DNA from 2 places in the Pseudoalteromonas sp. SG44-1 genome. Region 2 is predicted to be linked to the other one. Evidence: predicted binding sites of a transcription regulator. Region 2 holds the regulator's gene; the other holds the start of a gene.
The links. Region 2 encodes sigma-54, which starts transcription at its own class of promoters, with help from an activator protein. Its sites were predicted from a motif close to GTTGGCACGNNNNTNGNNT; they were not measured.
Positions count from the first base shown of each region.

Region 1: dps (DNA starvation/stationary phase protection protein Dps) is a predicted target of sigma-54. The motif match lies at 1,399-1,417, and genes of this name have one in related genera.

Region 1 covers NZ_JACJEW010000013.1:6,316-10,522, reverse strand. Annotated here, with positions in the region: gene H5187_RS08145 (HPP family protein) at 1-108, shown strand, start outside; gene corA (magnesium/cobalt transporter CorA) at 193-1,149, opposite strand; gene dps (DNA starvation/stationary phase protection protein Dps) at 1,488-2,012, shown strand; gene H5187_RS08130 (methyl-accepting chemotaxis protein) at 2,135-3,802, opposite strand.
Region 2 covers NZ_JACJEW010000051.1:10,290-14,496, reverse strand. Annotated here, with positions in the region: gene kdsC (3-deoxy-manno-octulosonate-8-phosphatase KdsC) at 1-38, shown strand, start outside; gene lptC (LPS export ABC transporter periplasmic protein LptC) at 35-589, shown strand; gene lptA (lipopolysaccharide transport periplasmic protein LptA) at 579-1,112, shown strand; gene lptB (LPS export ABC transporter ATP-binding protein) at 1,109-1,834, shown strand; gene H5187_RS18490 (RNA polymerase factor sigma-54) at 1,901-3,397, shown strand; gene hpf (ribosome hibernation promoting factor) at 3,426-3,713, shown strand; gene ptsN (PTS IIA-like nitrogen regulatory protein PtsN) at 3,718-4,170, shown strand; gene rapZ (RNase adapter RapZ) at 4,191-4,207, shown strand, end outside.

The DNA of each region.
Region 1 (4,207 bases), on a different contig from region 2:
GTTGATAACCGCCATGGTTGCATGCCTGTGATCACTGAAAAAAATAAACTCGTGGGTATACTTACCTCGTCAGACTTTGTACGCCTAGCGGCCGCTTTATTATCTTAATGCAAGGTGATAATAAGACCGCTATCCGTATAAAATGAATATAAACTCGTGTAATCGTGTATGCCAAGTAGTCCTTGGCACACACTACAGCCAGCCTTTGTGTTTAAAAAATAAATAAGGGGCAAAGCCCGATAGCAACATAATGCCAATTGCAAATGGGTAACCCCATTCCCATTGCAGCTCAGGCATTATATTAAAGTTCATCCCATATACACTGGCGACTACGGTAGGTGGTAAAAAAACCACCGAAGCAATAGAGAAGGTTTTGATAATTTGATTTTGTTCAATGTTAATAAAACCTTGTGTTGAATCCATCAAAAAGTTCACCTTATCAAACAAAAAGGTACAGTGAGACATTAGCGTATCTATATCAAGTACAATTTCTCGTAGTGATTCGCGATCCTCATTTTGTACACCTAAACGACGTATTAAAAACGAAATATTGCGCCGCGTATCCATTAAACACAAACGCACTTTCCCATTCGCATCCTCTAAACGCGCGATACGACTGACCGCTTCTTCTAGATCAGAGTCATCTTCTTCTAGTACATATGCACTGAGCTTCTCTAACTGATGATGCATATCCTCGAGCATATCAGCATGGTTTTCGACTTTTTGATCGAATAATGTAACCAATAACTGTTTTGGCGTATCACACATTACTTGACCTTTACGTGCTCTTAAGCGTAACAATCGAAAGTCAGCCAGCTCGTCATCGCGAATGGTCAGCAAACAGTTATCCTGAAGTAAACAGGCCACTGTTACCGTATTAAAACGTCCTTCATTGGGCGACATAAACAATGCGTGCACATGCAAGCCTTCATTGTCGATAAAACATCGCGATGAAGCTTCAATCTCTTGCACATCCCCTGACTCAGGAAAAGTTATATTGAGCGTTTTTGCGAGCGTATTTCGCTCATCTTCCGTTGGGTTGATTGTGTCAATCCAGTGTGCATTTCTGATTGATGCTTCAAGAGAAGTATCGGATGAAGGCTCTAACTCTCTGATCACCCCCTGCTCGATAGAAAAAAATCTCAACATGCACTTCTCCTTTAATAACAAGATGGGTTGAGTATATGTAAGTGATGATTAATCAACAATGATAATACACTTCTGTATCACAGTTATTATTGAGAGTAAGTAATTCGCTAACACGTAACAGCATCTTTTATTTTGCAGATTTTACAAAAAAGTGCATATTTTTCATGGCATTTCAAAGAAATGCTTTCATCACCCAACTTCAAAAAACATATAAATTATTAAATATCAGAAACTTAAAAAATAATTTTTATCGGCACAGCCATTGCTTTATATAAACTAACGCATGTTCATAGACTTTATTAGACGCTGTGAACATTCCTTATAAATCAGGAGGAATAATGAGTAACAATAACGAAACAAACAAAATCGCTGAATTTACTGCCCCAGGTATGAATGAAGAATCTGCAAAAAATACCATTGCTACACTTGATAACCGCATGGTCGCACTGATCGATTTACAATTGACTCTAAAACATATTCATTGGAATGTAGTTGGCCCAAATTTTATTGGCGTGCATGAAATGCTCGACCCTCAGGTTGAAGTGATCAGAGCAATGACCGACACCATCGCCGAGCGAATCGCTACGCTGGGCGGAGTTCCGGTTGGTACTCCAAAATCGATAGTTGATCGTCGTTCATGGCAAGATTACGCAATTGGTAAGGGCTTGGTAAAAGATCATTTAGTTGCGCTTGATAAAGTATACAATGGGATTAATGGCGATCACCGAAGTGCGATTGGCAAGCTATCAGAGCTCGATCCTGTATCTGAGGATATGCTAATTAGCCAACTTGCCGATTTAGAACAGTTTCAATGGTTTGTGCGTGCACACTTAGAATCGTCAACGGGCAAACTCAATAGCTAATCTAGCGGTTTTGTGTTCAGTTTAAACTGATTCATTTATATTTAAAGTCAAAGATCAGGCTATTTAAAGCCTGATCTTTATTTATTACTGCTCAACAATAATACCGCTATTTTTTGTTTATATTAGATCTTAAACTGACCTACCAAATCGCCTAAACTCTCCCCTCGACCAGCTAAGTGATGACTGACTGATGAGGTTGTTTTAATTGAACGAGTAAGCTCATTAACGATTTCTTGAATCGCAAAAACGTTACGGTTAATTTCCTCAGTTACACTACTTTGCTCTGTGGCAGCGGTAGCTATTTGTGTGCTCATATCGTTAATTGTAGTAACCGAGCTGGTTACCGCTCCTAAACTTTCAGAAATTGCGCGAGATGACTCAACTGAGCGATTACAGCTTTGCTGACTTGCCAACATTGCCTTTACCGCAGCCGTGACTAGCGTATGTAACTCATTAAGCATTTCATTAATCTCTAACGTACTCTCTTGTGTACGACTGGCTAAACTTCTCACTTCATCAGCTACAACCGCAAAACCACGGCCTTGCTCGCCAGCCCTTGCAGCTTCAATAGCCGCATTAAGGGCCAGTAAGTTAGTTTGCTCAGCAATGCCACCGATAACACTTAATACACTGTTAATTTTTTTAGATTGTTCACTTAATGAATTAACCTGTTCAGCAGCTTGATTAATCTCACTCATTAAATTTGAAACTTCTTCTAAAGAAACATCTACACATTTTTGAGCATTGGCAACATCTTGCGTGGCTGACTGGGTTGATACCGCCACTTGTGTGGTATTTTGCGCGACTTCCTGAGATGTTGCTGACATTTCGGTGATCGCCGTTGCTACCAGCTCAGTTTCATGATTATGGTTTACTAACTGATTTTCAATTAACTGTGTTTGTGTATTGATATCATTTGATGAATCTTTTACATCACGGGTTACATCTGCCACATTGGTGATAATGCTATGTAGTTTACTAACAAACACATTAAATGAATTACCCAATTGACCAATTTCATCGTTACTATGCACTTCTAAGCGCTTAGTCAGATCACCTTCGCCTTTTGCAATATCATCTAAGTTTTGCACCATATTGTGAATTGGTTTTACCATATTGTTTGCCGCAATTAAGGCAAAAAACACCGTCAACACCACCCAAAATAATGCAATTAATAACAGGGTCGTTACTTTTTCATTCATATGAGCTTGTATTGTTGCTTGGTACTTTGTTAGCTCAGCTTCAATATCATCCATATAAGCGCCCGTTCCTAGCATCCAATCTGTACCAGGAACCATCGCTGCATAGCCCATTTTTTCAACTAAACCCGTTGTATTAGGCTTTTGAAAATCATAATAAAAAGCACCGCCACCTTGTCTTGCTTGCTCAAGCAACCCAACAATTATTTTTTTACCATTAGGATCGGTCATGGCTATTTTATTTTGCCCTTCAATTGCATCACCCAATAACGCATGGAAAATACTAACGCCTTTTGTATCATAGATAAAAAAGTAACCATCTTTACCAAAAGTGAGATCTCGCAATGCATTTTTTGCATCTTCTTTAGTCCCCTTGGCTAGTTCGTAATTAATTATTTGGCGGCCTATCTCAACCTCAGTTGCTAATAAACTTTCTTTGTCAGCAATTAATTTTGTTTTAAACGATACAAAATTTTGCTGCTGATTTTGATACTCTAAATAATATGAGCTGGCCATTAAACTAATTAACAGCAGCGTGAGCGGCAAAATAGCTAATAGCAACAGCTTATTTTTCAGACTTAGATTACTCATTTTTCCTCACGTGTAACAATGTAAAGCTCCATAGTATTGATACATCGAGAGCTTATAAAAACTGTAATTATACTGCCAATTACAATTAAGTGTTTATTTGAAATCAAAAGCTATTCAAATACCATATTCACATATATATAGATTCTGGATATAAGACAAACGTATAGTAGCCGCAAAGCTACCATAATAAATTTTTACTAGTACAGTAAACGTAAAAATTGCTAGCCAACAAAAACACAATTGCACAATAATCACACAACACGCAACTATAAATGAATATTGAACTGATTTTGGCCTCGCCATTAGTTTAATAAACTGACGTTTAATATTTTTAATGGCTATGTTATTTGTGATCTCCATGCTATCTATCAATATTCAGCTTTTCATCCACCACGTTTTCACATA
Region 2 (4,207 bases):
ATGGTAAATCATTAACCAGCGAAGGCACGAGCTCATGAATAGTGCGCGTTTAATATTATGCGTATTATTTGTCGGCTGCATGGTATGGCTGTGGTATCCGTATTTTTATCAAAGTACCGCCATAAAACAACACCAAGAAGATATAATAGCAAAACCTGATTATACTGCGGTGGCATTAAAACAAACCGCATTTGATGAACAAGGTAAAATTAGCCACAAAGTAACAGCTGCAAAAATGGAACTCTACCAACAGTTAGGGTTCACTTACTTTGAACAACCTATTTTTACACTCTATAATCAACAGCAGACGTGGCAAATTAATGCCGATGAAGCCACCTTATATGAAAATCATCAATTAATTTTAGAAGGTAATGTGGTTGCTAAAAACCTGACCAATAATGCCATGATTGAACATATAAACGCAGATAATATTCAGGTTGATATTGAACTACAAACCATGAGTTCAGAACAACCAGTTGAATTAATCGGACCAAATTTAAAAATCACTGGGCGCGGTCTCCATGCCGACTTAAAAGCCGAAGTGGTAGAACTAATTAACCATACGCGAACCATATATTATGACCAATAAATTTGCTCACTTGCTTGTTATACCAAGCTTATTCATTGCTTTTGCAAGCTTTGCTGAAAATACGACACCACCTGCAGATCAAGTCTCTATCAGTGCTGACACGCAGCTTGCCCAACTGAAAGACAATATCGGTATTTTTGAAAAAAATGTTGAAATCATTCATGGTAACCGCCGTATCAAAGCGGATCGACTTGAAGTCCATAAGCGCGAAGATTTAGGCGATAACAAACAACTACTTGTCGCAACTGGCAGTCCGGCTTACTTTGAAGAAAAACAAACTGATGGCACAGTAATGAGTGCCAGTGCTGATGAAGTCCGTTACGATGTCGCTAAGCGCTATTTAACCTTGGTTGGCAATGCACAAGTCACTCAGGCAGGTCAAAAAATCAATGCCAAAAGCATTACCTATGATATGGACCAGCAACTGATCAGTGCTGAAAAAGGCGCAAGCTCAAGCGATCGTGTGCACACCATTTTGGTACCAGTAGACAGTAAAAAAGACAAATCTAAAGGGCAGCCATGAGTACATTAAAAGCTGAATTTCTAGCAAAAAGCTATAAAGGTCGCCAAGTTGTAAAAAGCGTGGGTTTAGAAGTTAGCGCAGGCAGCATTGTTGGCTTATTGGGTCCTAATGGCGCTGGTAAAACCACCACCTTTTATATGATTGTGGGTTTAGTTCCAAGCGACAAAGGTAAAATCAGTATTGATGATAATGACATCACCTTACTGCCAATGCACAGTCGCGCACGGTTAGGGATTGGCTACCTGCCACAAGAATCATCCATCTTCCGTAAATTAACTGTTTATCAAAACCTGATGGCTATTTTAGAAACTCGTAAAGAGCTGAATAAACAAGCCAGAGAAGAAGCGCTCGACAGCTTACTTGATGAGTTTAGCATTCAACATATCCGCGACAGCCAAGGTATGGCATTATCTGGCGGTGAACGTCGTCGAGTTGAAATTGCACGCGCTTTAGCCGCAAACCCAAAATTTATCTTACTTGATGAGCCTTTTGCTGGCGTTGATCCTATTTCAGTGTTAGATATAAAGAAGATTATTGAACACCTTAAAAACCGTGGTATTGGCGTGCTTATTACCGACCACAATGTACGAGAAACCCTTGATGTTTGTGAAAAAGCCTACATAGTTTCTCATGGGGAGTTAATTGCATCAGGTACCCCTGAGCATGTACTCGCCGACCAAACAGTCCGCGATGTTTACCTGGGCGAGCAATTTAGGCTATAAAGCCACGCTCGGCTAAGTATCTGCTAGACTTAACGATGATAACAATAAAAGGATTGTTAGAGATACATGAGGCAATCACTCCAGCTGCGCATGGGCCAGCAACTTACAATGACACCACAGCTGCAACAAGCAATTCGCTTATTGCAACTCAGTACATTGGATCTCCAGCAAGAAATTCAAGAAGCGCTCGACAGCAATCCATTGTTAGAGCTAGAAGAACATGAATATTCAGACGACACGGCTGGTAAAAACGAACAAAAACAAGATAACGATGACTTAACCGTTAGCGCATCAGCAGACGACAAGCCAAGCGAATATGAACAAGAAAGTAGCGAAGCATTAAGTAAAGAGACCTTAAGTGACGAAATGGCTATGGACGTCACCTGGGACGAATACATGAGTGCTGCGCCAAATACGTCATCTGGGCCAATGCCTGAAGATGAGTCAATTTATCAAGGTGCCTCAACTGAAACCTTGCACGAATATCTAATGTGGCAATTACAACTCACACCTTTTAGTCCAACCGATGAAGCCATTGCCATTGCGATTGTTGAAGCCGTTGACGATTCAGGTATTTTAACCTTGAGCTGCGAAGACATCGCAGAAAGCTTAAATCAAGGTAATAACGAAGAAGAAATCGAACTCGACGAAGTGCAAGCAGTGTTAAAACGCATTCAGTTGTTTGACCCTGTTGGTATTGCTGCGCGCAGCCTACAAGAATGTTTATGTATTCAATTAAATCAATTTGATCCTGCAACTCCTTGGATTAGCGAGACAAAAATGATTTTAACTGATCATATCGATTTATTAGCTAGTCGTGACTATCGCACTTTGATGAAAAAGACTAAGCTTAAAGAAGATGAACTAAAAGAAGTAATGACACTGATCCACAGCCTTAACCCAAAGCCTGCGGATACCATAGTACGCGAAGAATCAGAGTATGTTATTCCTGACGTTTCGGTGAAAAAAATTAAAGGTCGCTGGGTGGTTGAACTCAATCCAGACAGCATGCCAAAAATTAGAGTGAACAGCCAATATGCGGCGATGTCACGCTCTGTAAAATCAAGCACTGACAGCCAATTTATACGCTCGCATTTGCAAGAAGCTAAATGGTTTATTAAAAGCCTAGAAAGTCGTAACGAGACGTTACTCAAAGTAACCAACTGCATTGTTAAACAGCAGCAAGGATTCTTTGAGCATGGCCCTGAGGCCATGCGCCCTATGGTACTAAACGACGTTGCCGAAATGGTTGAGATGCACGAATCAACAATTTCTCGTGTAACCACCCAAAAATACATGCATACCCCTCGTGGTATATTTGAGTTAAAATATTTTTTCTCGAGCCATGTAAGTACTGAGAACGGCGGCGAATGCTCATCGACAGCCATTCGAGCATTGATCAGAAAATTGATCAGTGCAGAAAACTCAGCGAAACCATTGAGTGATAGTAAAATTGCAGATATATTGGCAGAGCAAGGTATCAAAGTAGCTAGACGGACTATTGCAAAATACCGCGAGTCACTGGCTATTCCACCGTCAAATCAACGTAAAAGTTTGATTTAAGGCGTAAAATCACAAGAGGAAAATGCTTATGCAACTAAATTTAACTGGTCGTCATGTAGAAATTACTGATTCATTAAGAGACTATGTAAACAATAAGTTTGCCAAGCTTGAAAGGCATTTTGATCATATCAATAATGTCCATGTCATTCTTGATGTAGAAAAGCTAAGCCAAAAAGCAGAAGCCACATTACATGTCAGTGGCGCTGAATTATTTGCCTCAACTGAGCACCAAGACATGTATGCAGCCATTGACGGACTAATCGACAAACTTGACCGTCAGGTAATTAAACACAAAGAGAAGCACGCTCGACACTAACACTATGAAATTAAGCTCACTTATTTGCCAGGACTGCAGTAAAGCTGCGGTCCTTTTTAATAGCAAAAAACGGATCATTGAATTTATCAGCCAATTGGCTCATGAACAACTTCCTCAGCTATCACAACAAGAAATCCTCAACGCACTACTGTCGAGAGAAAAACTAGGTAGTACGGGTATTGGTCGTGGTATTGCTATTCCTCATGGCCGTATGAGTGGTGTTGAAAACCCGCTAGCAATAATTATAGTGAGTGAATCACCGATTGATTTTGATGCGATAGATAATCGCCCAGTTGATATATTTGTAGCTCTCATCGTGCCAGATGGTGATAGCCAACTTCATTTGAAGACGTTAGCCACAATTGCTGATAAACTCAACGACAAAGATTTTTGTAAACAACTACGTAGCGCAAAAACAGACCAAGATTTGTATCACGTAATTGCTGCGCAATCGTAGCCAAATGAAGGAGAATTTACATGGAGTTAATCATCAT